DNA from 3 places in the Duganella kummerowiae genome. Region 1 is predicted to be linked to each of the others. Evidence: predicted binding sites of a transcription regulator. Region 1 holds the regulator's gene; each other region holds the start of a gene.

Evidence for each region. Region 1 encodes sigma-54, which starts transcription at its own class of promoters, with help from an activator protein. Its sites were predicted from a motif close to TGGCANGNAANCTGCTTT; they were not measured.
Region 2: the regulator sigma-54 is predicted to act here: its motif matches at 6,942-6,959, upstream of ACLB1G_RS09700 (TldD/PmbA family protein).
Region 3: the regulator sigma-54 is predicted to act here: its motif matches at 4,607-4,624, upstream of ACLB1G_RS17795 (MSMEG_0572/Sll0783 family nitrogen starvation response protein).

The regions. Positions count from the first base shown of each region.
Region 1 is NZ_JBKFEH010000008.1:284,860-292,830, reverse strand. It holds gene lptC (LPS export ABC transporter periplasmic protein LptC) at 1-480, shown strand, start outside; gene lptA (lipopolysaccharide transport periplasmic protein LptA) at 499-1,092, shown strand; gene lptB (LPS export ABC transporter ATP-binding protein) at 1,092-1,847, shown strand; gene ACLB1G_RS09095 (RNA polymerase factor sigma-54) at 1,852-3,333, shown strand; gene hpf (ribosome hibernation-promoting factor, HPF/YfiA family) at 3,410-3,766, shown strand; gene ACLB1G_RS09085 (alginate lyase family protein) at 3,855-4,814, shown strand; gene ACLB1G_RS09080 (enoyl-CoA hydratase/isomerase family protein) at 4,823-5,902, shown strand; gene rapZ (RNase adapter RapZ) at 5,903-6,766, opposite strand; gene hprK (HPr(Ser) kinase/phosphatase) at 6,769-7,704, opposite strand; gene ACLB1G_RS09065 (PTS sugar transporter subunit IIA) at 7,766-7,971, opposite strand, start outside.
Region 2 is NZ_JBKFEH010000008.1:407,230-415,200, forward strand. It holds gene ACLB1G_RS09680 (DUF4159 domain-containing protein) at 1-594, opposite strand, end outside; gene ACLB1G_RS09685 (TldD/PmbA family protein) at 609-1,946, opposite strand; gene ACLB1G_RS09690 (TldD/PmbA family protein) at 1,961-3,598, opposite strand; gene ACLB1G_RS09695 (TldD/PmbA family protein) at 3,724-5,061, opposite strand; gene ACLB1G_RS09700 (TldD/PmbA family protein) at 5,074-6,711, opposite strand; gene ACLB1G_RS09705 (class I SAM-dependent methyltransferase) at 7,179-7,971, shown strand, end outside.
Region 3 is NZ_JBKFEH010000012.1:6,258-14,228, forward strand. It holds gene acnB (bifunctional aconitate hydratase 2/2-methylisocitrate dehydratase) at 1-1,371, opposite strand, end outside; gene ACLB1G_RS17785 (oligogalacturonate lyase family protein) at 1,555-2,886, shown strand; gene ACLB1G_RS17790 (aminotransferase-like domain-containing protein) at 2,910-4,313, opposite strand; gene ACLB1G_RS17795 (MSMEG_0572/Sll0783 family nitrogen starvation response protein) at 4,697-5,179, shown strand; gene ACLB1G_RS17800 (Nit6803 family nitrilase) at 5,196-6,245, shown strand; gene ACLB1G_RS17805 (MSMEG_0568 family radical SAM protein) at 6,242-7,354, shown strand; gene ACLB1G_RS17810 (MSMEG_0567/Sll0786 family nitrogen starvation N-acetyltransferase) at 7,351-7,884, shown strand; gene ACLB1G_RS17815 (sll0787 family AIR synthase-like protein) at 7,881-7,971, shown strand, end outside.

The sequences.
Region 1 (7,971 bases):
GCATGGGTCGACCAGCACCGCAGCGAGCCGGACTACATCGTCGAGCGCTTTAGTTTCGTGCGGGCCGGCAAGAACGGCCAGCCGGCCTACATCATTTCGGGCGACAAGCTGACCCACCGGCCCATCGACGATTCCTCGGTGATCGACAAGCCCATCGTGCACAGCCTGGCCACCGACCAGCCTCCCATGAACATGCGGGCCGACACCGCCCGCGTAGACGAGGGCAACACCCGCGTCCAGCTGAACGGCAGCGTGGACGTGGTGCGGCCCGCCACGGCGGCGGCCCAGCCGCTGCGCCTGACCACGCCGGCACTGACCGTGTTCCCGGACGAGGAAAGAATGGAAACCGACCAGCCGGTGCACCTGGAAATGGGCAAGTCGACCGCCCAGGGCAGCGGCATGAAAGCCAACAACGCGACGCGCCAGATCACCCTGTACGGGCGCGGCCAGATCGACGTGCCGCCGCGCGGCGCGCGCTGAGCACCAGGAGAACCCAACATGACACGACATACGATGCAATTACTGCTGGCCGCCGCCGCCCTGCTGCTGGGCGGCGCCGCCGGCGTGGCGCAGGCCGAGAAGGCCGATTCCAACAAGCCCACCGAGATCAAGTTCGACCAGCTGGAAGTGGACGACGTCAAGCAGATCAAGACCTTCACCGGCAACGTGATCCTGACCCGCGGCACCCTGCTGATGAAGTCGCCCAAGGCGGTGGTGACCGAGGACCCTGAGGGCTACCAGTACGTCACCCTGACCAATTCGCCCGGCACCATGGCCACCTTCCGCCAGAAGCGCGACGGCGCCGGCGACCAGTGGGTCGAAGGCCAGGCCGAGCGCATCGAATACGATGGCAAGACCGAGCTGGTCAAACTGTTTTCCAAGGCCCAGATCAAGCGCCTGGAAGGCAGCAAGCCGGCCGACCAGGTCGATGGCGAATTCATTTCCTACGACAGCCGCAAGGAATTCTTCGCGGTCAAGAACACCTCCACCGGCGAGAGCAAGGTGGGCGGCGGACGCGGCTCCATGGTGATACAGCCATCCAGCAAGAACCCGGCCAACGCCGCGCCGCAACCAGCGCCACAGGGGAAATAATGGACATGGCCAGCTGCGGCAGCACCCTGATCGTACGCGGACTGCAAAAGACCTATGGCAAGCGCCAGGTGGTGCATGACGTGTCGCTGCAGGTCGAGTGCGGCGAAGTGGTGGGCCTGCTGGGCCCCAACGGCGCCGGCAAGACCACCTCGTTCTACATGATCGTCGGCCTGGTGCCGTCCGATGCGGGCAGCATCGATATCAGCGGGACCGACATCTCGCGCCTGCCCATCCACCGCCGCGCGGCGCTGGGACTGTCCTACCTGCCGCAGGAGGCGTCCGTGTTCCGCAAACTGACGGTGGAAGAAAACATCCGCGCCGTGCTCGAAATCCAGCGAGTCAACGGCAAGCCTTTATCCAAGGCGGAAATTGATGAACGGCTCAATACCCTGCTAGCCGATTTGCAAATCGAGAAGCTGCGTGACAACGCCGCGCTGTCCCTGTCGGGCGGCGAGCGGCGCCGCGTGGAGATCGCGCGGGCCCTGGCCACCAACCCGCGCTTCGTGCTGCTCGATGAACCTTTCGCCGGGGTCGACCCGATTGCCGTGATTGAGATCCAGCGCATCGTGCGCTTCCTCAAGGAGCGCGGCATCGGCGTCCTCATTACCGATCACAATGTGCGCGAGACGCTGGGCATTTGCGACCGCGCATACATCATCAACCAGGGCACGGTACTGGCATCAGGCCGGCCAGACGACATCATCGCCAATGAGTCGGTGCGTCGCGTGTATCTGGGTGAACATTTCCGTATGTAGATCCATGAAACAGTCTTTGCAACTGCGTACCTCGCAACATCTCGCGCTGACGCCGCAGCTGCAGCAGTCCATACGCCTGCTGCAATTGTCGACGCTGGAATTGCACCAGGAACTGGAACAGCTGCTGACCGAAAATCCCTTGCTGGAAAGGCTGGACGACCCGCTGGACCACTCCGTGCGCCTGCTGTCCGATGGCGCCATCAGCCAGCCGGCCGGCGCCGCCGAGGCCGGCGCCGATCCCGTGCACACGCCCGACAATGCTGCGCCGGCCGGCGAAGGCGAGGCCTATGACGGCCCGGCCGCCGACACCGACAGCACCACCCCCGAGGCCGACATGGACTGGGGCGACGCCGGCCGTAGCAAGAACAACGACGACGAGGATTCCCGCCCGCAACTGGAAGCGGGCCACTGCACCCTGCGCGAGCACCTGATGGAGCAGATGCGGGTGACGGTGCTGGAAATGCGCGACCGCGCGCTGGTGGAAATCATCATCGATGCGCTGGACGAGAACGGCTACCTGGAAGAGCCGCTGGAGGACATCCACGCGCGCCTGCCGGAAGAATTGGAGATCGAGCTCGATGAGCTGCGCACGGCCCTCACGCTGCTGCAAAGCTTCGACCCGGTGGGCGTGGGCGCCCGTAACGCGTCCGAGTGCCTGGCGCTGCAGATACGCCGCATGCCCGGCGTGCCCCTGGTGACGCGGCGCATGGCGCTGACCATCGTCGAACAGCATCTGGCCTGGTTTGCCCAGCGCGATTTCAACAAGCTGAAAAAAGCCCTCAACTGCGACGAGGAAGACTTGCGCGAGGCGCAGGCCGTGATCCGCCAGTGTAATCCGCATCCGGGCGCCGCCTTCGCGTCCGACGTGTCCGACTACGTGGTGCCGGACGTGATCGTCAAGAAGGGCCGCAACGGCTGGCAGGTCAGCCTGAACAACGACGTCATGCCGCGCTTGCGCGTGAACGCCATGTACGCCAACCTGCTCAAGCAGGGCAAGGGCGAGGGCGCCATGGGTGCTCAGCTGCAGGAAGCCAAGTGGCTGATCAAGAACATGCGCCAGCGCTTCGACACCATCCTGCGCGTGGCGCAGGCGATAGTGGAACGGCAAAAGAATTTTTTCTCGCACGGCGCCGTCGCCATGAGACCCCTTGTGCTTCGCGAAATTGCTGATACACTGGGTTTACACGAGAGTACTATTTCTCGGGTAACAACTCAGAAATACATGCTGACCCCGCATGGCATGTTTGAGTTGAAATATTTCTTCGGCAGCCACGTCGCCACCGAAGCGGGGGGCGAAGCCTCATCGACGGCGATACGGGCGCTCATCGTGCAACTGACAGGAGCAGAAGACCCTAAAAATCCTTTATCCGACAGTAAGATTGCGGACATGCTGGGAGAACAGGGCATGGTGATCGCGCGACGTACTGTTGCCAAGTATCGCGAAGCCTTGAAAATCCCTCCAGTCAGCCTCCGCAAGTCTTTGTAGTGCATTGGCCACTGCGCGCCCGGCGGCAATGGGCGCCCGCACTGGCCGTAAGGCGACATCATCTTTAGGAGTGTGTATGAATCTCACCATCAGTGGTCATCATCTCGAAGTGACTTCGGCTATCCGTGAATACGTGCAGAACAAGCTGGAGCGCGTCACCCGCCACTTTGATCAAGTGATCGATATCGCCGTGATCCTCACGGTCGATAACCTTAAAGAGAAAGAGAAACGTCAAAAGGCTGAAATCAACCTGCGTATGTCCGGCAAGACCGTGTACGTGGAAAGCCTGTCGCAAGACCTGTACGCCGCCATCGATACGCTGATCGACAAGCTCGACCGGCAAGTCATGAAATACAAGGACAAAGTCCAGCAGCATGGCCACGACGCCATCAAACACCTGCCCGACAGCTACGAACCCACCGCCGCCGTCTAGACCCCACGCCGGCTCCACAACGAAGGGCGCGCTTGGCGCCCTTTTTTGCCTGTGTTAAGGTAAACGTTTTCCTTCTGCGAGTGGCTGCATGAAACTTGATAAATTATTTATATCGTTGCTGCTCAGCGCCGCCGTGTCCGTCTCCGCCGCCGCACCTGCCTGCAAGCCGGCGCCGCCGGCCGTGATCGACATCGACGCCAACGGCTACTACACCGACAGCCATCACTCCGTGATCGACCCGGTACTGCGCGCCCGCAACATCGCCAACACCAAACCCATCGAGGATTTCCTCGGCGAAGTGTCGAGCGCGGCCAGCCGCTACCAGGCCGACCCGCAGGGCCAGGCCGCCGACGGCGCCTGCGCGCTGGCATGGCTGTCGGCCTGGGCCGGGCAGGGCGCCATGCTGGGCAAGCTGAGCACGGAGCAGTCCTGGTACCAGCGCAAATGGACCCTGTCCGGCCTCTCGCTCAGCTATGCGCGCGTCAAGCCGGCCGCCAGCGAGCAGCAGCGCCAGGCCATCGAAGGCTGGCTGGGGACTATCGCCGACGCCACCATCCAGCATTCGGACGCGCATAAGGGCGTGCGCAACAACCACTACTACTGGGAAGGCCTGGCGGTGGCCGCCGCCGGCGCCGTGACCGGCGACCAGCGCCGCCTGGCCTGGGGCCGCAAGGTGTTCGACCACGCCATGACACAGGTGGCGGACGACGGCTCGCTGCCGGCCGAGATGGCGCGCGCCGCCAAGGCGCTGCACTACCACGTGTTCTCGGCCGTACCGCTGTCCATGCTGGCCTCGGTGCTGGACGTGCACTCGCCCAGGCTGGACCAGCTGGTGCGCTACACCATCGCCGCCGCGCGCGACCCGTCCGGCATCGCCAGGGCCGCCGGCGTCGAGCAGGAGCCGGTGGGGCCGGGCGAGATGTCGTGGACCGTGATCTATGCCCGCCATGAGGGCAAGCCTGAACTGGCGGCCGCCAACCCGACCCGCTATCCGCGCCTGGGCGGAGAACTGAAACTGGCCAATCCGCTGGAGCACGTGGCGCGGTAGAATGGGCCATGAGCGAATTCGTCCAGACCAGCATCAGCAACGGCGCCGGCGTCATCACGCTGGACCGTCCCCAGGCCCTCAATTCCCTGTCGCTGGAGATGGTGCGCGCCATCACACGCGCCCTGCTGGACTGGCGCGCCAGCGATGACGTGACGGCCGTGCTGATACGCTCCAGCGCCGCCAGGGCCTTCTGCGCCGGCGGCGATATCCGCTTCTTCCACGAGGTCGGGCGCACGCCGCGGGCGGCGCTGCTGGAGGATTTCTTCACCGAGGAATACGCGCTCAACCACCTCATCCACCACTATCCCAAGCCCTATGTGGCGCTGATGGATGGCGTGGTGATGGGCGGCGGCATGGGCATCTCGCAGGCCGGCCCGCAGGCGCGGGTGCGCATCGTCACCGAACGTACCCGCATGGCCATGCCGGAGGTGAATATCGGCCTGTTCCCGGACGTGGGCGGCAGCCACTTCCTGTCGCACGCGCCGCACGCCATGGGCCATTACCTGGGCCTGACCGGACTGGCCATTCACGCCGCCGACGCGCTGTATGCCGGGCTGGCCGACCACTATGTGCCGTCCACGCACCTGGGGGCGCTGGCGCAGCTGGTCGCCGCCACGCCCGGCGCCGGACTGCGCGCCGCCATCGCCGCGTTTGCCGCGCCGTTCCGCGCGCAGCTGCAGGCAGGCAGGCTGGAGGCGCAGCGCGACGCCATCGCACGCCATTTCAGCGCCGGCTCCGTGCCGGCCATCATGGACGCGCTGGCGGCCGACCCCAGCCCCTTCGCGCAAGAAGCCCTGGACGCCATGCGCGCCCGTTCGCCGCTGATGATGTGCGTGACCCACGAGCTGCTACGGCGCGGCGCCACGCTGGAGCTGGCCGAGTGCCTGCGCATGGAGCGCAGCCTGGTGCGGCGCTGCTTCGAGCATGGCGAGGTGCTGGAGGGCGTGCGCGCCCTGGTGGTCGACAAGGACCACGCGCCGCGCTGGAACCCGCCCGCGCTGGAACAGGTTGGCGGCGACATGGTGGCGCAGTTCTTCGAGCCGGTATGGCCCGGCTACGCCCACCCGCTGCGCGGGCTCGTGGGCTGATCAGGACTGTTCGCGGTGCCTGACCACCACGCGCTCGGCGGGGTGGAAGTACTGCGCCAGGCGCTCGGCCATGTACACCGAGCGGTGCTGGCCGCCGGTGCAGCCCACCGCCACCGTCAGGTAGCTGCGGTTGTCGGTCTTGAACGAGGGCAGCCATTTTTCCACGAAGGCGCGGATGTCGTTGTACATCTCCACCGCGCTGGGCTGGGCATTGAGGAAGTCGATTACGGGCGCGTCGCGGCCGTTGAGCGGGCGCAGGGCCAGGTCGTAATACGGATTGGGCAGGGCGCGCACGTCGAACACGAAATCGGCGTCCATGGGCACGCCCAGCTTGAAGGCGAACGATTCGAAGAACAGGGTCAGCGGCGCGCGCTCGATCGCCACCAGGTCCTTGATCCAGCCGCGCAGCTTGTTGGCGCTGGCTTCCGAGGTATCGATCACGTGGCCCAGCTTTTCGATGGGCGACAGCCGTTCGCGTTCCTCGGCAATGCATTCGATCAGGGTGCGGCGCGCGGCCGGGTTCTGTCCCGGACGCAGTTCATGCGACAGCGGGTGGCTGCGGCGCGTTTCGGAAAAGCGCGCCACCAGCGAATGCGTGTTCGCGGTCAGGAACATCACCTTCACGTCGTGGCCCAGCTGGCGCAGGGCCTGCACGTCGGCCGGCAGGCCGGCCAGCGATTCGGCGCTGCGCGCATCGACCGCCACGGCTAGCATGTCCGTGCCTTCCGCCACCAGGGTGGAGACCAGGTTGGACAGCAGAGCGGGAGGGAGGTTGTCGACACAGTAGTAGCCTGTATCTTCCAGTACGTTCAGGGCCACCGACTTGCCCGAGCCGGAGATGCCGGTGATGAGGACGATGTGCATGCTTAGTCTCCGCTCATGGCCTGGCGCTGGCGCTCCATGAACTCCTGCAGCGTGTCGATGCCGCGCAGCTGGAGGATGGTGTTGCGCACGGCGGCTTCCAGCAGCACGGCGATGTTGCGGCCGGCCGCCACCGGTATCACCACCTTGCGGATCGGCAGCCCCAGCACATCCTCGGTGGGGAACTGGAACGGCAGCCGTTCCACTTCCTCGTCCGCCGCCCCGCGCCGCACCAGGTGCACGATCAGCTTGAGGCGCATCTTGCGCCGCACCGCCGTCTCGCCAAAGATGGCCTTGATGTCCAGCAGCCCCAGCCCGCGCACTTCCAGCAGATTCTGCAGCAGCGGCGGGCAGCGGCCCTCGATCATGTTGGGCGCGATGCGCGAGAATTCCACCGCGTCGTCAGCCACCAGGCCGTGGCTGCGCGAAATCAGCTCCAGGCCCAGCTCGCTCTTGCCCAGGCCGGAATCGCCCGTGATCAGCACGCCCACGCCCAGCACGTCCATGAACACGCCGTGCATGATGACGCGCTGCGCCAGCTTCTTGGACAGGTAGACGCGCAGGAAGTCGATCACCTGCGCGGCCGGCAGCGGGGTGGAAAACAGCGGGATGTTTTTCTCGTCGCAGATGGCCAGGATGTCGGGCGGCGTCTCCAGGCCCTGGGCGATGATGAGGGCCGGCGGCCCGCCCGCGATCAGTTCGCCGATGACGTGGCTGCGCGTGAGCGACTTGAGGCGCTGGTAGTAATTGATTTCCTGGTGGCCGAACACCTGGATGCGGCCCGGGTGGATGGTGTTCAGGTGGCCGACCTGGTCGGCCGCCGAGGCCACGTCGCCCGAGATCAGGCGTTCGCCGCCGGGAAAGCCGGCAAACCACCCGAGTTGCAAACTTTCGCGATTGTCGTCATACAGCCGTTGTATCGTCAGCGGAGTTTGCAGCATGGGCGGTCTTTACTGGAGGGTGGGTTGAAACCCGAGTGTAACCGATTTGCCCGGCCGTGGATCAGCCGGCCGCCTGCAGCGACGGCAGCCAATTGGTGATGCGGGCGTGCACCGAACGCGGATCGGGATCGGTGGAGAGCGCCGTGCGGAAGGCGTCGTCGGAGAACATTTCGGCGATCTCGGACAGGATTTCCAGGTGCTGCTGGGTCACGTGGTCGGGGATCAGCAGGAAGAACAGCAGGTTGACCGGCTTGCCGTCCGGCGATT
Region 2 (7,971 bases), 120 kb from region 1:
ATTGACCGCAAAGCGGGTGTTGTCGACCGCCAGCCAGCGCTTGTTGCGGAAGTCGTAGTCCCACTCGCAGCCGTAGTCCTTGTTGCTGTACAAAAGCCTCACGCGCCCGCCGAACTCCACCGCCTTGAGGTAGTCGTGCACCAGGTCGTCGCCCCAGCCGTTCAGCTCCACGCTGGTGTTGGGCGGGCCGTCGAACTTGAAGAAGCTGGTGTACACCGGATGGTTGTTGGGGATCTTGTGCAACGCCCGGGGGCCGAAGATGCGCGCGATCTCGGCCTCGAAGGACTTGGCGAACAGCCCGTCGATGTCGTGGTTGCAGTCGTCCACGAACAGGAAGCCGCCGCCCTTCACATAGCGCTCCAGGTTCTTGCGCTCGGCCGCCGTGAACTGCACCAGCTTGTGGCCGGCAAAGTAGCAGAACGGCGCCTCCAGCATCTTGGGGTCCGACAGCGCCACGATGCGTTCGACGGGATCGACCCGCAAGGTCGTGTACTCGACCAGCGAGTTGAGCACGTTGCTGGGCATGCGCACATCCACGTCCCAGTCGCCCGACTCGTAGGTCAGGCGGGTGAAATAGAAGTCGTAGCTGGCCATGCCCCTCCCTGCCCTTACACCGCGTCCGACAGCGAGGTGAAGTTGAAGTCGCGCACCTTCATGGGCGGTATCATCATCTGGTACTGCACCTCGTCGCCGCCGATGATCTCGGACTTGCCCAGTTCATCGATGTTGTTCAGCATGGCCACCGGGCTTTCGTTGAAACGGAAGTTCTTGATCGGATGCTTGATCTTGCCGTTCTCGATGTAGAAGGTGCCGTCGCGGGTCAGCCCGGTCAGCAGCACCGACTGCGGATCGACCATGCGGATGTACCAGGTGCGCGTCACCAGGATGCCTTTCTTGGTGCTGGCGATCAGCTCCTCGGTGGACTTGCTGCCGCCGGCGATGATCATGTTGCCGTGGCGCGCAGTCTCCTTCTTGCCCTGCTTCTGGGCCCAGAAGCGCGAATAGTCGAGCGAGACGATCCTGCCATCCTTGACCACGTCGGTGCGCTGGCGCGGCAGCATGCTCTGGCCATCCCAGGGCAGCACCGGCACGTTGGCATCCCAGGGGTCGGCCCAGATGTTGACCTGTTCATCGAACAGCTTCTCGCCCAGGCGGTTGCCGCCGCCCTTCTTGGACAGGAAGCTGCGGCCCTCGTCGGCGCGGCGGGCGTCGAAGCCGCCGAACATGCGGCCGATCAGCTCCGAGGTGGCGGCCGGTTCCAGTATCACGGTGTAGCGGCCCGGCTCCAGCGCCTTGGCGTCCACCGAGCGCAGCGCCTTTTCGATCGCCACTTCGGAGGCGGCGCGCGCATCGAAGCGCTTGGCGTCATAGGCGGAGCGGGTGACCCAGCCGGAGCCACGGCCATCTTCCGTGCGCACGGTGACGGTGAAGTTCAGGTCGTTCAAGGCCTGGTAGCCGAACACGCCGTTCGAATTGGCGATGACCTCGAAGCCGGTGGAGTCGGTGAAGAAGCCGGCCGCCACCAGCTTGTTCTTGCGCGCGGCCAGGATGCTGTGCGACGCCACCTCGGCCCGGAACTCCGGATCGATGGCGGCCACGCTCTCGTTGTAGGTATTCGAGGGGCGGTATTCCTGTTTGCCTATGGCGGGCACGAATTCCGGATTGTCCGGCGCCAGGCGCGCCATTTCCTCGGCGCGGCGCACGGCCTTTTCCAGCGACTTGTCGTCGAACTCGTTGATCGAGGCCGTGCCCTGCTTCTTGCCGAAGGCGACCGACACATTGAGCTGGGTGTTTTCCACCAGCCCGGCGGTGGACACGCTGTTGCGCGCATAGCGGATATTGCCGGTGCGGCTGCCGCTCAGCGACACGCGGCACTCATCGGCCTTGGACAGCGAGATCACCTTGTCGGTGATGCGTTTTGCTTCTTCCTGGTTCAGCAGTTTCATCTGGTCCGTCTCCCTTAGCCGATCTTGCGGCCGGTGTTGATCACATTGATGCCATTGAAGCGCGTGGTGCTCGATCCGTGCGAGACCGCACTGACCTGGCTGGGCTGTCCCTTGCCATCGAAGAAGGAGCCGCCCATGCGCCAGTCGCGCTCATCGCACATGGCGCTGCAGGCGTTCCAGAATTCCTGGGTGTTGGACTGGTAGGCCACATCCTCCAGCATGGCGCCGATCTTGCCATCCTTGATTTCGTAGTACAGCTGGCCGCCGAACTGGAAGTTGTAGCGCTGCTGGTCGATGGAATAGGAACCGCGTCCCAGGATGTAGATGCCCTTCTTGACGTCCTTGACCAGTTCGTCCGGGGTCAGCTTCTTCTTGCCCGCCTCCAGCGACACATTGGGCATGCGCTGGAATTGCACGCTGCTCCAGCTGTCGGCATACGAGCAGCCCTGCGATTCCTTCTCGCCGATGATGTGGGCCTGGTCGCGCGTGGCCTGGTAGTTGACCAGGATGCCGTTGCGTATCAGGTCCCAGCGCTTGGACGGCACGCCCTCGTCGTCGTAGCCGACGCAGCCCAGCGAACCGGGCGTGGTCTTGTCGGCCACGAAGTTGACGATGTCGGAACCGTACTTGAATTTCTTGGACTGCCACTTGTCCAGGGTGGCGAAGCTGGTGCCGGCATAGTTGGCCTCGTAGCCCAGCACGCGATCGAGCTCGGTGGCGTGGCCCACGGATTCATGGATGGTCAGGAACAGGTGTTCGGGCGACAGCACCAGGTCGTACTTGCCCGGCTCGACCGACTTGGCGCCCAGCTTTTCCTTGGCCTGGCGGCCGGCCGCGCGCGCATCCTCGACGATGTCGTAGGCGCCTTTGTACAGCGGGGTGACCTTGCCGGCGGCCGCCACCCGGTGCATGGGCGCCGCCTCGAAGAATTCGTAGCCCATGCTGGCCGGCGAGGACAGGCCGTCGCGGGTGCGGAACTTGCCGCTGGTTTTATCCACGGCGGTGGCGGTCAGGGGCGACCACAGGCGGTGGATGTCCTGGTCGATGTAGGAACCGTCGGTGGAGGCGAAATACTTTTGCTGGTTGACCTGGAACAGGTTGGATTGCATGAAGCTGGCCCCAGCCTCCATGCCGGCCTTGTTGGCGGCCAGCAGCATCTCGGCCTTGTCCTTGATGGGCACCGTTCGCCAATCCTTCTTGAATGGCGTGGCCCAGGCCACCTCGCCCACGCCCTTGACGGGCGCCAGCTGCACCGGCTCGGTCTGCAATTTGGCGTTGGCCCTGGCGATGGCCACGGCCTGGCGCGCGGCGTCGGCAACGGCGTCGGCCGTCATCACGTTGGTCGAGCAGAAGCCGTAGGCGCCGCCCGCGATCACGCGCACGCCGACCCCGCTGGACTCGGTGTTGACGATGTTTTCCACGTTCAGGTCACGGGTGGTGATGAACTGGTTGAGATAGCGGCCTATGCGCACGTCGCAGTAGCTGGCGCCGGCCTTGGTGGCGGCATTGAGCGCGGCGTCGGCCAGCGCTTTCTTGAATTGCACCGCCATGGGGTTGAGCAGCTCCTCGGCGGCGATGGCGTTGCCGAAGACCGGTACCAGCAGGGCGCCGCCGGCGGCCGCGCTGATTTTTAAGAATGAACGTCGTTCCAAATGCATACTCCCTGGTGTTAGCGGCGTCGCTCCTGCGAAGGCAGGAGCCCATGCTGAGTGCGAGTGTATGCGGCTTCAGCATGGACTCCGCAGTGGCGGACCACCGCCTGCGCGGGAGTGACGGCTCAGACTGCGTCGGACAGCGAGGTGAAGTTGAAGTCGCGCACCTTCATGGCCGGGATCACCAGCTGGAAGGGCGATTCGTCACCGGCCAGGATTTCCGGCTTGCCCAGTTCATCGATGTTGTTGAGCATCGTGACCGGGCTTTCATTGAAGCGGAAGTTCTTGATCGGGTGCTTGATCTTGCCATTCTCGATGTAGAAAGTGCCGTCGCGGGTCAGGCCGGTCAGCAGCACCGACTGCGGATCAACCATGCGGATATACCAGGTGCGCGTGACCAGCACGCCCTTCTTGGTATTGGCGATCAGCTCCTCGGTGGACTTGCTGCCGCCCGCCATGATGATGTTGCCCGGCGTGCCGATGGCGCGCTTGCCCTGCTTCTTGGCCCAGAACAGCGAGTAGTCCAGGTAGGCCACCTTGCCGTTCTTGATGATGTCGTGCTTTTCGCGCGCCAGGTAGGAGCCGCCATCCCAGGGCAGCACGGCCACGTCCTTGTCCCAGGGGTCGGCCCAGATGTTGACCTGTTCGTCGAACAGCTTCTCGCCCATCCGGTTGCCGCCGCCCTTCTTGGACAGGAAGCTGCGGCCCTCGTCGGCCGAGCGGGCGTCGAAGCTGCCGAACATGAAGCCCAGCAGGTCGGAGGTGGCGGCCGGCTCCAGTATCACGGTGTAACGGCCCGGCTCCAGCGCCTTGGCGTCCACCGACTTGAGCGCCTTCTCGATCGCGATGTCGGAGGCGGCGCGGGCGTCGAACTTGTTCACGTCGCCCACGCTGCGCTTGACCCAGCCGGAGCCGCGTCCATCCTCGGTGCGCACGGTCAGGGTGAAGTCCAGGCCGGTGTCGCGCTGGTAGCCGAACACACCCTTGGAATTGGCGATCGCCTCGAAGCTGCTGCTGTCGCTGAAGAAGCCGGCCGCGACCAGCTTGTTCTTCTTGCTGTTCTCGATGCTGTAGGCCGCCACCTGGGCACGGAACTCGGGATCGATGGCGTCGGTGGCGGCGTGGAAGGTCTGGGACGGCTTGTACTGCTGTTTCTCCGGGGTCGGCATGAATTCCGGATTTTCCGGCGCCAGGCGCGCCAGGTCCTCGGCGCGGCGCACCGCTTTTTCCAGCGACTTGTCGTCGAATTCATTGATGGTGGCGATGCCCTGCTTCTTGCCGAACGCGACGCTGACAACCAGCTGGGTATCCTCCACCAGGCCCGCGGTGGACACGGCGTTGCGCGCATAGCGCACGTTGCCGCGCCGGCTGCCGTTGATCTTCACTTCGCACTGGTCGCCGGTCGAATACGACAGCACCTTGTCCATTACGCGCTTGGCGTCGTCCTGGTTCAGTTGTTTCATCTGCGCTCCCCCTTAGCCGATCTTGCGTGCGGTGTTGATCACATTGATGCCATTGAAGCGCGTGGTGCTGGCGCCGTGCGACACCGTGCTGACCTGGCTGGGCTGGCCCTTGCCGTCGAAGAAGGAACCGCCCATGCGCCAGTCGCGCTCGTCGCACATGGCGGTGCAGGCATTCCAGAATTCCTGGGTGTTGGACTGGTAGGCCACGTCCTCCAGCATCTGGCCGATCTTGCCATCCTTGATCTCGTAGAACAGCTGGCCGCCGAACTGGAAGTTGTAGCGCTGCTGGTCGATCGAGAACGAACCATCGCCCACGATGTAGATGCCTTTCTTGACGTCCTTCACCAGTTCGTCCGGCGTGATTTTCTTCTTGCCGGCCTGCAGCGAGACATTGGGCATGCGCTGGAATTGCACGCTGCTCCAGTTGTCGGCATACGAGCAGCCATGCGACTCCTTCTCGCCGATGATGTGGGCCTGGTCGCGGGTGGCCTGATAGTTGACCAGGATGCCATCCTTGATGATGTCCCAGCGCTTGCACTTGACGCCTTCGTCGTCATAGCCGACGTAGCCCAGCGAACCGGGGGTGGTCTTGTCGGCCACGATGTTGACCAGGTCGGAGCCATACTTGAATTTCTTGGACTGCCATTTGTCCAGGGTGGCGAAACTGGTGCCGGCGTAGTTGGCCTCGTAGCCCAGCACGCGGTCCAGCTCGGTCGGGTGGCCCACCGATTCGTGGATGGTCAGCCACAGGTGCTCGGGCGACAGCACCAGGTCGTACTTGCCCGGCTCGACCGACTTGGCGGTCAGCTTTTCCTTGGCCTGCTTGCCGGCCGCGCGCGCATCTTCCACCAGGTCGTAGGACTTGGTGTACAGGGTGGTCACGCCGCCGGCCGCCTTGAGCTTGTGCTCGGGGCGGGCGTCCAGGTATTCATAACCCATGCCGACCGGGGCCGACAGGCCCTGGCGCGAACGGAACTTGCCGGACGTCTTGTCCACGGCGGTGGCGGTGACCGGCACCCACAGGCGGTGGATGTCCTGGTCGATATAGGAACCGTCGGTGGAGGCGAAGTATTTTTGCTGGTTGACCTGGAACAGCAGCGACTGCATGAAGTTGGCGCCGCCATCCATGCCGGCCTTGTTGGCGGCAATCAGCAGCTCAGCCTTTTCCTTGATGGGGACGGCGCGCCAATCCTTGGTGTAGGGCGTGGCCCAGCTGACTTCGCCCGCGCCCTTGACCGGGGCCAGCTGCACCGGCTCGCCGCCCAGCTTGGCGTTGGCCTTGGCGATGGCCACCGCCTGGCGGGCCGCGGCGGCCACGCCGTCGGGCGTCATGTCGTTGGTGGCGGCAAAGCCGTAGGCGCCGCCCGCGATCACCCGCACGCCGACCCCGGCCGACTCGGTGTTGACCACGTTTTCCACGTTCAGGTCACGGGTGATGATGAACTGGTTCAGGTAACGGCCGACGCGCACGTCGCAATAGCTGGCCCCGGCCTGGGTGGCCGCCGTCATGGCGGTATCGGCCAACTGCTTCTTGAATTTGGTTTCCACCGGCTTGAGCAGCTCTTCGGCCGCGATGGCGCGCCCGAAGGTCGGCAGCAGCATGCTGCCCAGGGCCAGGCTGCTCATGTTCAGAAATGCACGTCGTTCCATTGTCTCTCCAATCACTGACTTAAGGATCGCGGCTTGTGGCCGCACTGGATTCTTGCTCTGCACTGCAACGCTATCGTCCACCACGCAAGCCGTTTAGAACCCGTTCAAAATGACCATGGCGGCGTTGCGGCTCCTTGCCGTGCACGCGCACTGTCTTCGTCGCCGCGCCTTGCCCTGCTCATTTTAAAACGGGTTCTTAATCAATGTTGGTAGCCGAATAAGCCAGCTCTTAGGCAAAATGTGTGCCAATGCGCAACGATGGTGCAAAAACCAGGCAGGGCCGCCGCTGCAAGCCGTGCACCGCTGCCGCCGGTGTCCGCCAGTGTCCGCCAGTGTCCGGGCAGTGTCCGCGAGTTGTCCGGGGCCGGACAGGCTTGACCTGGTATCGCGCTTGGCCGATCATCGCGCAGGGCCGACGCCGTGACGGACGGCCCGCCACCATAACGACCACCCTTCAGGAGATCTGCATGAAACGATTGCTTGCGGCCGCACTGGCATCCACCCTGCTGCTGGGCGCCGCCCAGGCCGAGGACGCGCAGCTGCGCGCCGCCATCAGCGGCAGCGCCCGCACCCCGGCCAACGTCGAACGCGACGTCTACCGCCATCCCTACGAGACCCTGACCTTCTTCGGCATCCGCCCCGACATGACGGTGGTGGAACTGGCGCCGGGCGGCGGCTGGTACACGGAAATCCTGGCGCCCTACCTGCGCGAACGCGGCAAGCTGATCACCGGGGGCGCCGAACTGTCCGCCCCGGACGCCGGCGAACGGCGCAGCGCCGAGCGCTTCATGGCCAAGCTGAACGGCAACCCGGCCGCGTTCAACAAGGTGCAGCTGGGCGTGTTCGCACCACCGCGCAAGATCGAGCTTGCACCACCAAATAGCGTCGACATGGTGCTCACCTTCCGCAACGTGCACAACTGGATCCCCAACGGACCGGACAAGATGAAGGAATTGTTCGCCAGCCTGTACACCGTGCTCAAGCCGGGCGGCGTGCTGGGCGTGGAGGAACACCGCCTGCCGGCCGGGAAGATGCAGGACGCCACCGCCAGCACCGGCTACATGTCGGAGCAATATGTGATCGGACTGGCGGAAGCGGCCGGCTTCAAGCTGGCCGCCAAGTCCGAGATCAACGCCAATCCCAAGGACACGGCCGACCACAAGGGCGGCGTGTGGGCCCTGCCGCCCACCTATGCCAACAAGGACGTGGACCGCGCCAAATACCAGGCCATCGGCGAGAGCGACCGCATGACCCTGAAGT
Region 3 (7,971 bases), on a different contig from region 1:
GGTCTTGACGTCCACCACTTTCGGGTAGGCTGCGGTGTGGCAGAAGGACTGCATCACCATGTCGGCCGAGAAGCCCAGGCAGGCCAGGTCTTTCAGCTCATCGCGGGTCATGGGGCCGGTGGTGTCCTGCGAGCCCACGGTGGTCATCTTCGGTTCGCAGTAGGTGCCGGGGCGGATGCCCTGGCCTTCCGGCAGGCCGCAGGCGCGGCCGACCATCTTCTGCGCCAGGGTAAAGCCACGGCCGGTGTCGACCGGGTTCTGCGGCAGGCGGAACAGGGTGGACGGGGCCAGGCCCAGGGCTTCGCGCGCCTTGGCGGTCAGGCCGCGACCGATGATCAGGGGGATGCGGCCGCCGGCGCGCACCTCGTCGAACAGCACCTCGGACTTGACCTTGAACTCGGCGATCACCACGCCGTTTTTCAGGGCCTTGCCTTCATACGGACGCAGTTCGATCACGTCGCCCATTTCCATTTGCGTGACATCGAGCTCGATCGGCAGGGCGCCCGCGTCTTCCATGGTGTTGTAGAAGATGGGAGCGATCTTGGTGCCCAGGCACACGCCGCCGAAGCGCTTGTTGGGGATGAAGGGGATGTCTTCGCCGGTGAACCACAGCACCGAGTTGGTGGCGGACTTGCGCGAGGAACCGGTGCCGACCACGTCGCCCACGTAGGCCACCAGGTTGCCCTTGGCTTTCAGTTCGGCGATCTGCTTGAGCGGGCCGACCTTGCCCGGTTCTTCCGGGTTGATGCCAGGGCGCGGATTCTTCAGCATGGCCAGCGCGTGCAGCGGGATGTCGGGACGGGTGGTGGCGTCCGGCGCGGGCGACAGGTCGTCCGTGTTGGTTTCGCCGGAGACCTTGAACACGGTCAGGGTCAGGCTGTGCGGCACTTCGGGACGCGAGGTGAACCACTCGGCGTCGGCCCACGATTGCAGCACTTCCTTGGCGCGGGCGCTGCCCTGGTCGGCCAGCTCCTTGACGTCATGGAAGTAGTCGAACATCAGCAGGGTTTTCTTCAGGCCCTCGGCGGCCACGGCGCCGACCACGGCGTCGTCCAGCAGCTCGATCAGGGGACGGATGTTGAAGCCGCCCAGCATGGTGCCCAGCAGGCGGGTCGCCAGTTCGCGCGAGATCAGCGGCGAGCTGTCGGTGCCCTTGGCCACGGCGGTCAGGAAGGCGCTCTTGACCTTGGCGGCGTCGTCCACGCCGGCCGGCACGCGGTTGGTGATCAGGTCGACCAGGAAGTCTTCCTCGCCAGCCGGCGGATTCTTCAGCAGCTCGACCAGGTCGGTGGTCTGCGCGGCGCTCAGCGGCAGGGGAGGGATACCGAGGGATGCACGTTCGGCAACATGGTGGCGGTAGTCAGCTAACATGGAAAACTCTCTGTGTGGGTTGTACTGGCCGCTATTGTACCTCAACAACTCTTATATAAGACATATGACCAAAGATTTCGCCGGGGTTTTGTATCTGATTGTTGCAATCACGTAACTGAGTACTTGCGCCCCGGCGCCGGACGCATAATGCAAGCTCCTCACCACACTTGCGCCGGAGCATCCATGCTGAGCCGTTTTTCCCTTTGTTTTGCCGCACTTGCCGCCGCCGGCCTGGCCGGACCGGCGCTGGCCGCCGACCTGCCGCCCGCCACCTGGGTGGACAAGGATACCGGCCACCGCGTCTGGCGCCTGACGCCGGAGCCGAGCTCATCTTCGTTGTACTTTAACTTTAGCGCCATCACGCCGGATGGCAAGTGGATGGTGTACAACGCCAACGACGGCATCCATGGCCTGGACCTGGCCACCCGCCAGACCAGGCTGCTGGTGCCCAACCATGGCGATCCGAGGACGGCGCGCACCATCGCGGTGGGCCGCAAGAGCAATGTCGTGTTTTTCCTCAGCGACGACGCGGCCACCAAGGTCACTTCCATCCAGCGCGCCGACTTCGACACCGGCGAGATCGTCAAGCTGGTCGATGTGCCGGCCGGCTATCGTATCGACAGCATCAACGCCGACGACACCCTGGCCGCCGGCACCTATGAAACGGCGCCGCCGGCCAAGCCCATCCTGAAAATACAGGGCCCGCTGGAAGCCAATCCGCGCGCCAAGGCCGAGATGATGGAGCAGCGCCTGGCGGCGCGCATTCCGCTGGTGCTGTTCACCATCAACCTGGCGACCGGCAAGGAGACGCAGCTGCTCAAATCCACCGACTGGATCAACCACCTGCTGTTCTCGCCCACCGATCCCACCCTGCTGATGTACTGCCACGAAGGCCCGTGGCACAAGGTGGACCGGGTCTGGACCATACGCACCGACGGCAGCGCCATCACCAATATCCACCAGCGCACCATGGCGATGGAAATCGCCGGCCACGAATTCTGGGGCCAGGATGGCAAGACGGTGTGGTACGACTGGCAGTATCCGAAAGGCGCGACCTTCTACGTGGCGGGCCGCAACCTGGAGACCGGCGTGCGCACCGCCTACCAGCTGGAGCGCAACGACTGGTCGATCCACTACAACGTGTCCAGCGACGGCAAGCTGTTCGCGGGCGACGGCGGCGATCCGGGCCAGGTGGCGCATGCGCCGGACGGCCGCTGGATCGTGCTGCTCAAGCCGCAACCGCTGCTGGACAAGGAGGCGCTCAACGACAAGAGCTACTGGCAGCCGGGCGTGCTCAAGTCCGAGCGCCTGGTGAACATGGCGCGCCACGACTACAAGCTGGAACCGAATGTGCGCTTCACCCCGGACCGCAAGCTGGTGGTGTTCCGCACCAATATGTTCGGTCCCGGCTATGTGCTGGGCGTGGAAGTGGACAAGGCGCCGGCCGGCGCCGCCGACGTGATGTCCACGCCCGAGCTGGCGGCCAGGTTCAAGCCGGAGCCGCCGGGCCGTTGACATCCTGACCCCGAACGCTGCGCTTAAAGTACCGCTGGCACCGCCGGCGGCGCCGACTGCATGGTGCTGGCGACCAGCTGCAGCGCGTGCTGTATCTCCTCCCGGCTGGCCAGGCCGCCCAGGCAGACCCGCACTGCCTGCGGCGGTGTTCCGCTGATGGTGAAGGCGTCGCTGGGCACCACTGCGATGCCGGCCGCCCGCAGGTGCGCGGTGAAGGCCAGCCGGTCCCACTGCGCCGGCAGCTTGATCCACAAATGGAAGGATTCCGGCTGCGCATCGTAGCTGCCCTCCGGCAGCAGGCGCGCGGCCAGGCGCTGGCGCGCCATGGATTCCTTGCGGATGGACGCCAGCGCCAGGTCGGCCGTGCCGTCGCGTATCCAGCGCGTCGCCAGCGCGGCGGTAAAGGGGGAGGCCATCACCGCCGTGGCCCGCAACGAGGCCGCCACCCGCGCCGTGTCGGCCGCATCGGGCGCGCACACGTAGGCCAGCCGCAGTCCGGCCCCCACCGACTTGGCCAGGCCCGCCACGTGGAAGGCAATGTCGGGCCCGATGGCGGCGATGGCCGGCGCACCTGCGCGTGGCAGTAAGCCGTAGGCGTCATCCTCGATGATGGGCACGCGGTAGTTGCGCGCCACCTGCACCAGCGCTTCCCGGCGCTGGGCGGACATGCTCAGCGTGGTGGGATTGAGCAGCGTGGGATTGCAGTACAGTGCCTGCGGCCGGTGCTGCACGCAGGCGGCCGCGAACGCCAGCGCATCGATGCCTTCGCCATCCATCGGCAGACCGACCAGTTTCAGGTTGAGCAGCCCGGCCACGGCGCGCAGCCCGGGGTAGGTCAGGGCCTCGCAGCAGATCACCGATCCCGGCGGCGCAATGGTGCTGAGGATGGCCAGCAGCGCCGCCTGCGCGCCCGGCACCACCAGCAGCCGTTCCGGTTCCACCACCAGCCCGCGCCGCCGCAGCCATAGCGCGCCGGCCTCGCGGTCGCGCGCCGAACCGCCGAAGTTCTGGTAGCGCAGCAGCTCCACCATGGCGCCATCCGTGTCCGCCAGTGCCGATAGCCCGGCCCGCATCAGCTTCAGCAGATCGGGCGGATACGCTTCCGGCGGCATGTTCATCGACAGGTCCACATTCGGCCGGCTGGCCACCGCATGCGGCACCGCCAGCGCGCGCCGCCCGCAGACAAAGGTGCCGCGGCCCACGGTGGAATCGACCAGGCCACGCTTGTGGGCCTCGCCGTAGGCGCGCGCCACGGTGGTGAAGTCCAGTCCCAGCGCCTGCGCCAGCTGGCGCTGCGGCGGCAGGCGCTGTTCGGCCACCAGCCGCCCGGTCGCGATGTCGGCGGCAATGGCGTCGGCGATCAGCTTGTAGACCGGGCCTTCGTTTTTCTTCAGCTTGGGGAGCCAGCTTGCGGCGCTTTTGGGCATGCTCTTTCTCCAGTCAATCCAGTACGGTGCCGAAAATTGTATGCATGATGCATGCCCGCTTTTCGGTCCCGAAACGGGCCATTCCTGCACCACGGCCGGGCAGCGTGCGCCATCGCGGCGCACCCCGCTAGTGCCTTGTTTCATATGGGAAAAATGGATTGTATGGAGAATTTGTAGGGATGCCGCTCCGGGCGCGGAAAAACGGCGTGCGCGCCGCCAGAGCGTAGCCCCGCGCGCCGGGGCCGATTGCATGGATTTCGGTCCCGTCAAATGGCTGCCGGGCTGGCATGGCGTGGCACGCCGGATGCAATCAATCCCGGCATCGCGGCGCAGTCAATCGGCGGCGCCCGATTCCATCCACCCCTAGCGAAAGAGAGACGACCATGCCAGCCATAGCCCACAAACCGCACACCAAAGGCGATTACTTTGTCGACTACGAGGAGAAGGTATTCGAGGACGTGAAAGCCCGTCCGGGCGAGAAAGCGCTGATCACCTTCCACACCGTGGCCTTCGAAGGCTCGATCGGCTTCGTCAATCTGCTGCAGGCCACGCGCCTGCAGCGCAAGGGCTACGAGACCACCGTGCTGCTGTACGGCCCCGGCGTCACCCTGGGCCTGCAGCGCGGCTTCCCCACGCTGGGCGACGAGGCCTTCCCCGGCCACCTGAACATGAACAACCAGCTGGTCAAGTTCATGGCCGAGGGCGGCAAGGTGTACGCCTGCCGCTTTGCCCTGCAAGCCCTTTACGGCCATGGCGAGCCGTCGCTGATAGAAGGCATACGCGCCATCGCGCCGCAGGACGTGCTGGACCTGAAGCTGCTGCACCTGCGCGACAACGCCGTCGTGATCGACACCTGGACCCTGTAAGCCGGGAGAGGCGGACATGACTACGACCAAGAAGCGTGTACGCGCGGCGGCGGTGCAGATCGCGCCGGACCTGGACAGCGCCGGCGGCACCCTTGCGCGCGTGCTGGAGGCCATCGCCGGCGCTGCCGCCCAGGGGGCCGAACTGGTGGTCTTTCCCGAGACCTTCGTGCCTTACTATCCCTATTTTTCGTTCGTGCGTCCGCCCTTTGCCGCAGGCGCCGAGCACCTGCTGCTGTACGAGCGCGCCGTGTCCGTGCCGGGACCGGTCACGGACGCCGTGGCCGCCGCCGCGCGCAGCCATGGCGTGGTGGTGGTGCTGGGTGTGAACGAGCGCGATCACGGCAGCTTGTACAACACCCAGCTGGTGTTCGACGCCGACGGCGCGCTGGTGCTCAAGCGCCGCAAGATCACGCCGACCTATCACGAACGCATGATCTGGGGCCAGGGCGACGCCAGCGGCCTGACTGTGGCCGAGACGGCAGTGGGCCGCGTCGGCGCGCTGGCCTGCTGGGAACACTACAACCCGCTGGCGCGCTACGCGCTGATGGCGCAGCACGAGCAGATCCACTGCGCCCAGTTCCCCGGCTCCATGGTGGGGCAGATATTCGCCGACCAGATGGAGGTGACCATACGCCACCATGCGCTGGAATCGGGCTGCTTCGTCATCAACGCCACCGGCTGGCTCAGCGACAGCCAGATCCAGTCCATCACGCCCGATCCAGCGGTGCAGAAGGCGCTGCGCGGCGGCTGCTGCACCGCCATCGTCTCGCCCGAGGGCGTCCTGCTGGCCGAGCCGCTGCGCAGCGGCGAGGGCATGGTGATCGCGGACCTGGACATGGCCCTCATCACCAAGCGCAAACGGATGATGGATGCGGTCGGCCATTACGCGCGGCCGGAGTTGCTTAGCCTGGTCATGGACGGACGGGCCAAGCTGCCGCTGCAGGCTGCCATCGATGTCCCGGCCAAGCGGACTGATGTACCAATGGCAGATCTGACACCGGGGTTGATGGCAGATCTGACACCGGGGTTGACGACGGGGTTGCTGGCAGAGCAGGAGGCGGCATGAACGCCACCCTGACGCCTGAGCGCGAACTGATCACCGAGCTGCAGTCGCTGGGCATGCGCTTGTCCGATCCGGGCGAGGGGGCGCCCAGCCGGCGCGGCGGGGCCGGACCGTCCGACCACAAGGCCGTCACTGTCGATGGCTTGACGGTGATGATCCCGGTGCATACCGGCAGCGCCTTCAACTCGCCCTACCTGGCCGCGCCGGCGGGGCCGGACGGGCGCAGCGCCATCCTGCGTGACGGCCGTACCGTGGGCATGATTTCATTTCCGCGCCAGCCGCGCTTCTACCGCATGCAGACACTGGACGGGATCCCGTATTCGAAGATCGCCACCCTGCACGGCAAGGATGTGCTGGCCACCACCGTGCTGCAGAGCTGCATACGCTACGAGAGCCGGCGCAAGTCCTGCCAGTTCTGCGCCATCGGCCAGTCGCTGGCGGCCGGCCGCACCATCCTGCGCAAGACCCCGGAGCAGCTGGCCGAGGTGGCGCGCGCCGCCGTGCTGCTCGATGGCGTCAAGCACATGGTGATGACCACCGGGACGCCCAACGCCAGCGACCGCGGCGCCGCCATCCTGTGCGAGAGCGCCTTTGCCGTCAAGTCGGCGGTGGCGCTGCCCATCCAGGGCCAGTGCGAGCCGCCCGACGACGACGCCTGGTTCGCCCGCATGCGCGACGCCGGCATCGACTCGCTGGGCATGCACCTGGAGGCGGTGTCGCCGGAGGTCCGCGCCCGCATCATGCCGGGCAAGGCCAGCGTGCCGCTGGAGCGCTATTTCGACGCCTTCGCGCGCGCCGTGGAGGTGTTCGGCCACGGCCAGGTCAGCACCTACATCCTGGCCGGGCTGGGCGATGCGCCGGACGCCATCCTGCGCTGCTGCGAGCAGCTGGTGGCGCTCGGCGTGTATCCCTTCGTGGTGCCCTTCGTGCCCATCGCCGGCACGCCGCTGGAGGACCATCCCGCTCCCTCGCCGCAGTTCATGCGCGAGCTGCTGGAGCCGCTGGGCGCCATGCTGGGCCGGGGCGGGTTGCATTCCTCGGACATCAAGGCCGGCTGCGGGCGCTGCGGCGCCTGTTCTTCGCTATCCACGTTTGAAAGGAAAACGGCATGAGCGCGGTAATGACCATTCCCGATCTCACGGTGCGCATCAAGCTGGCCATCAGCCAGTCCGAGCGCGCCGCCACCCGCCAGCTGCGGCGCGCCGTGTTCTGCCAGGAGCAGGGCCTGTTCGATGGCGACGACAGCGACGATATCGATGCGCTGGCCCTGCCCATCGCCGCCGTCGCCAGCCTCCCGGGCCAGGCCGACGAAGTGGTAGGCACGGTGCGCATCCACAAGGCCGAGGGCCGCAGCTGGTGGGGCTCGCGGCTGGCGGTGGCGCGCCCGGTGCGGCGCCAGGCCCACGTCGGCAGCGGCCTGATACGGCTGGCGGTCGGCACCGCGCATGCGCTGGGCTGCGAGATTTTCCTGGCCCACGTGCAGCAGCAGAACGTGGCCATGTTCGAGCAGCTGCACTGGCGCAGCCTGGGGGCGCTGGAACTGCATGGCCGCGTGCACCACCTGATGCGCGCCGACCTGGCCTACTATCCGCCCATCCTCGATGGCGAGGTGGGCTTCCTCAGCACGGAGCCGCAGCCATGAACGCGCCTGCGTCGGAGCTGGCGCGGCTGGCCCAGGCCGTGCGCTCATCGGCCGGTATCGCCCACAAGCGCGACATCAGCCAGATGG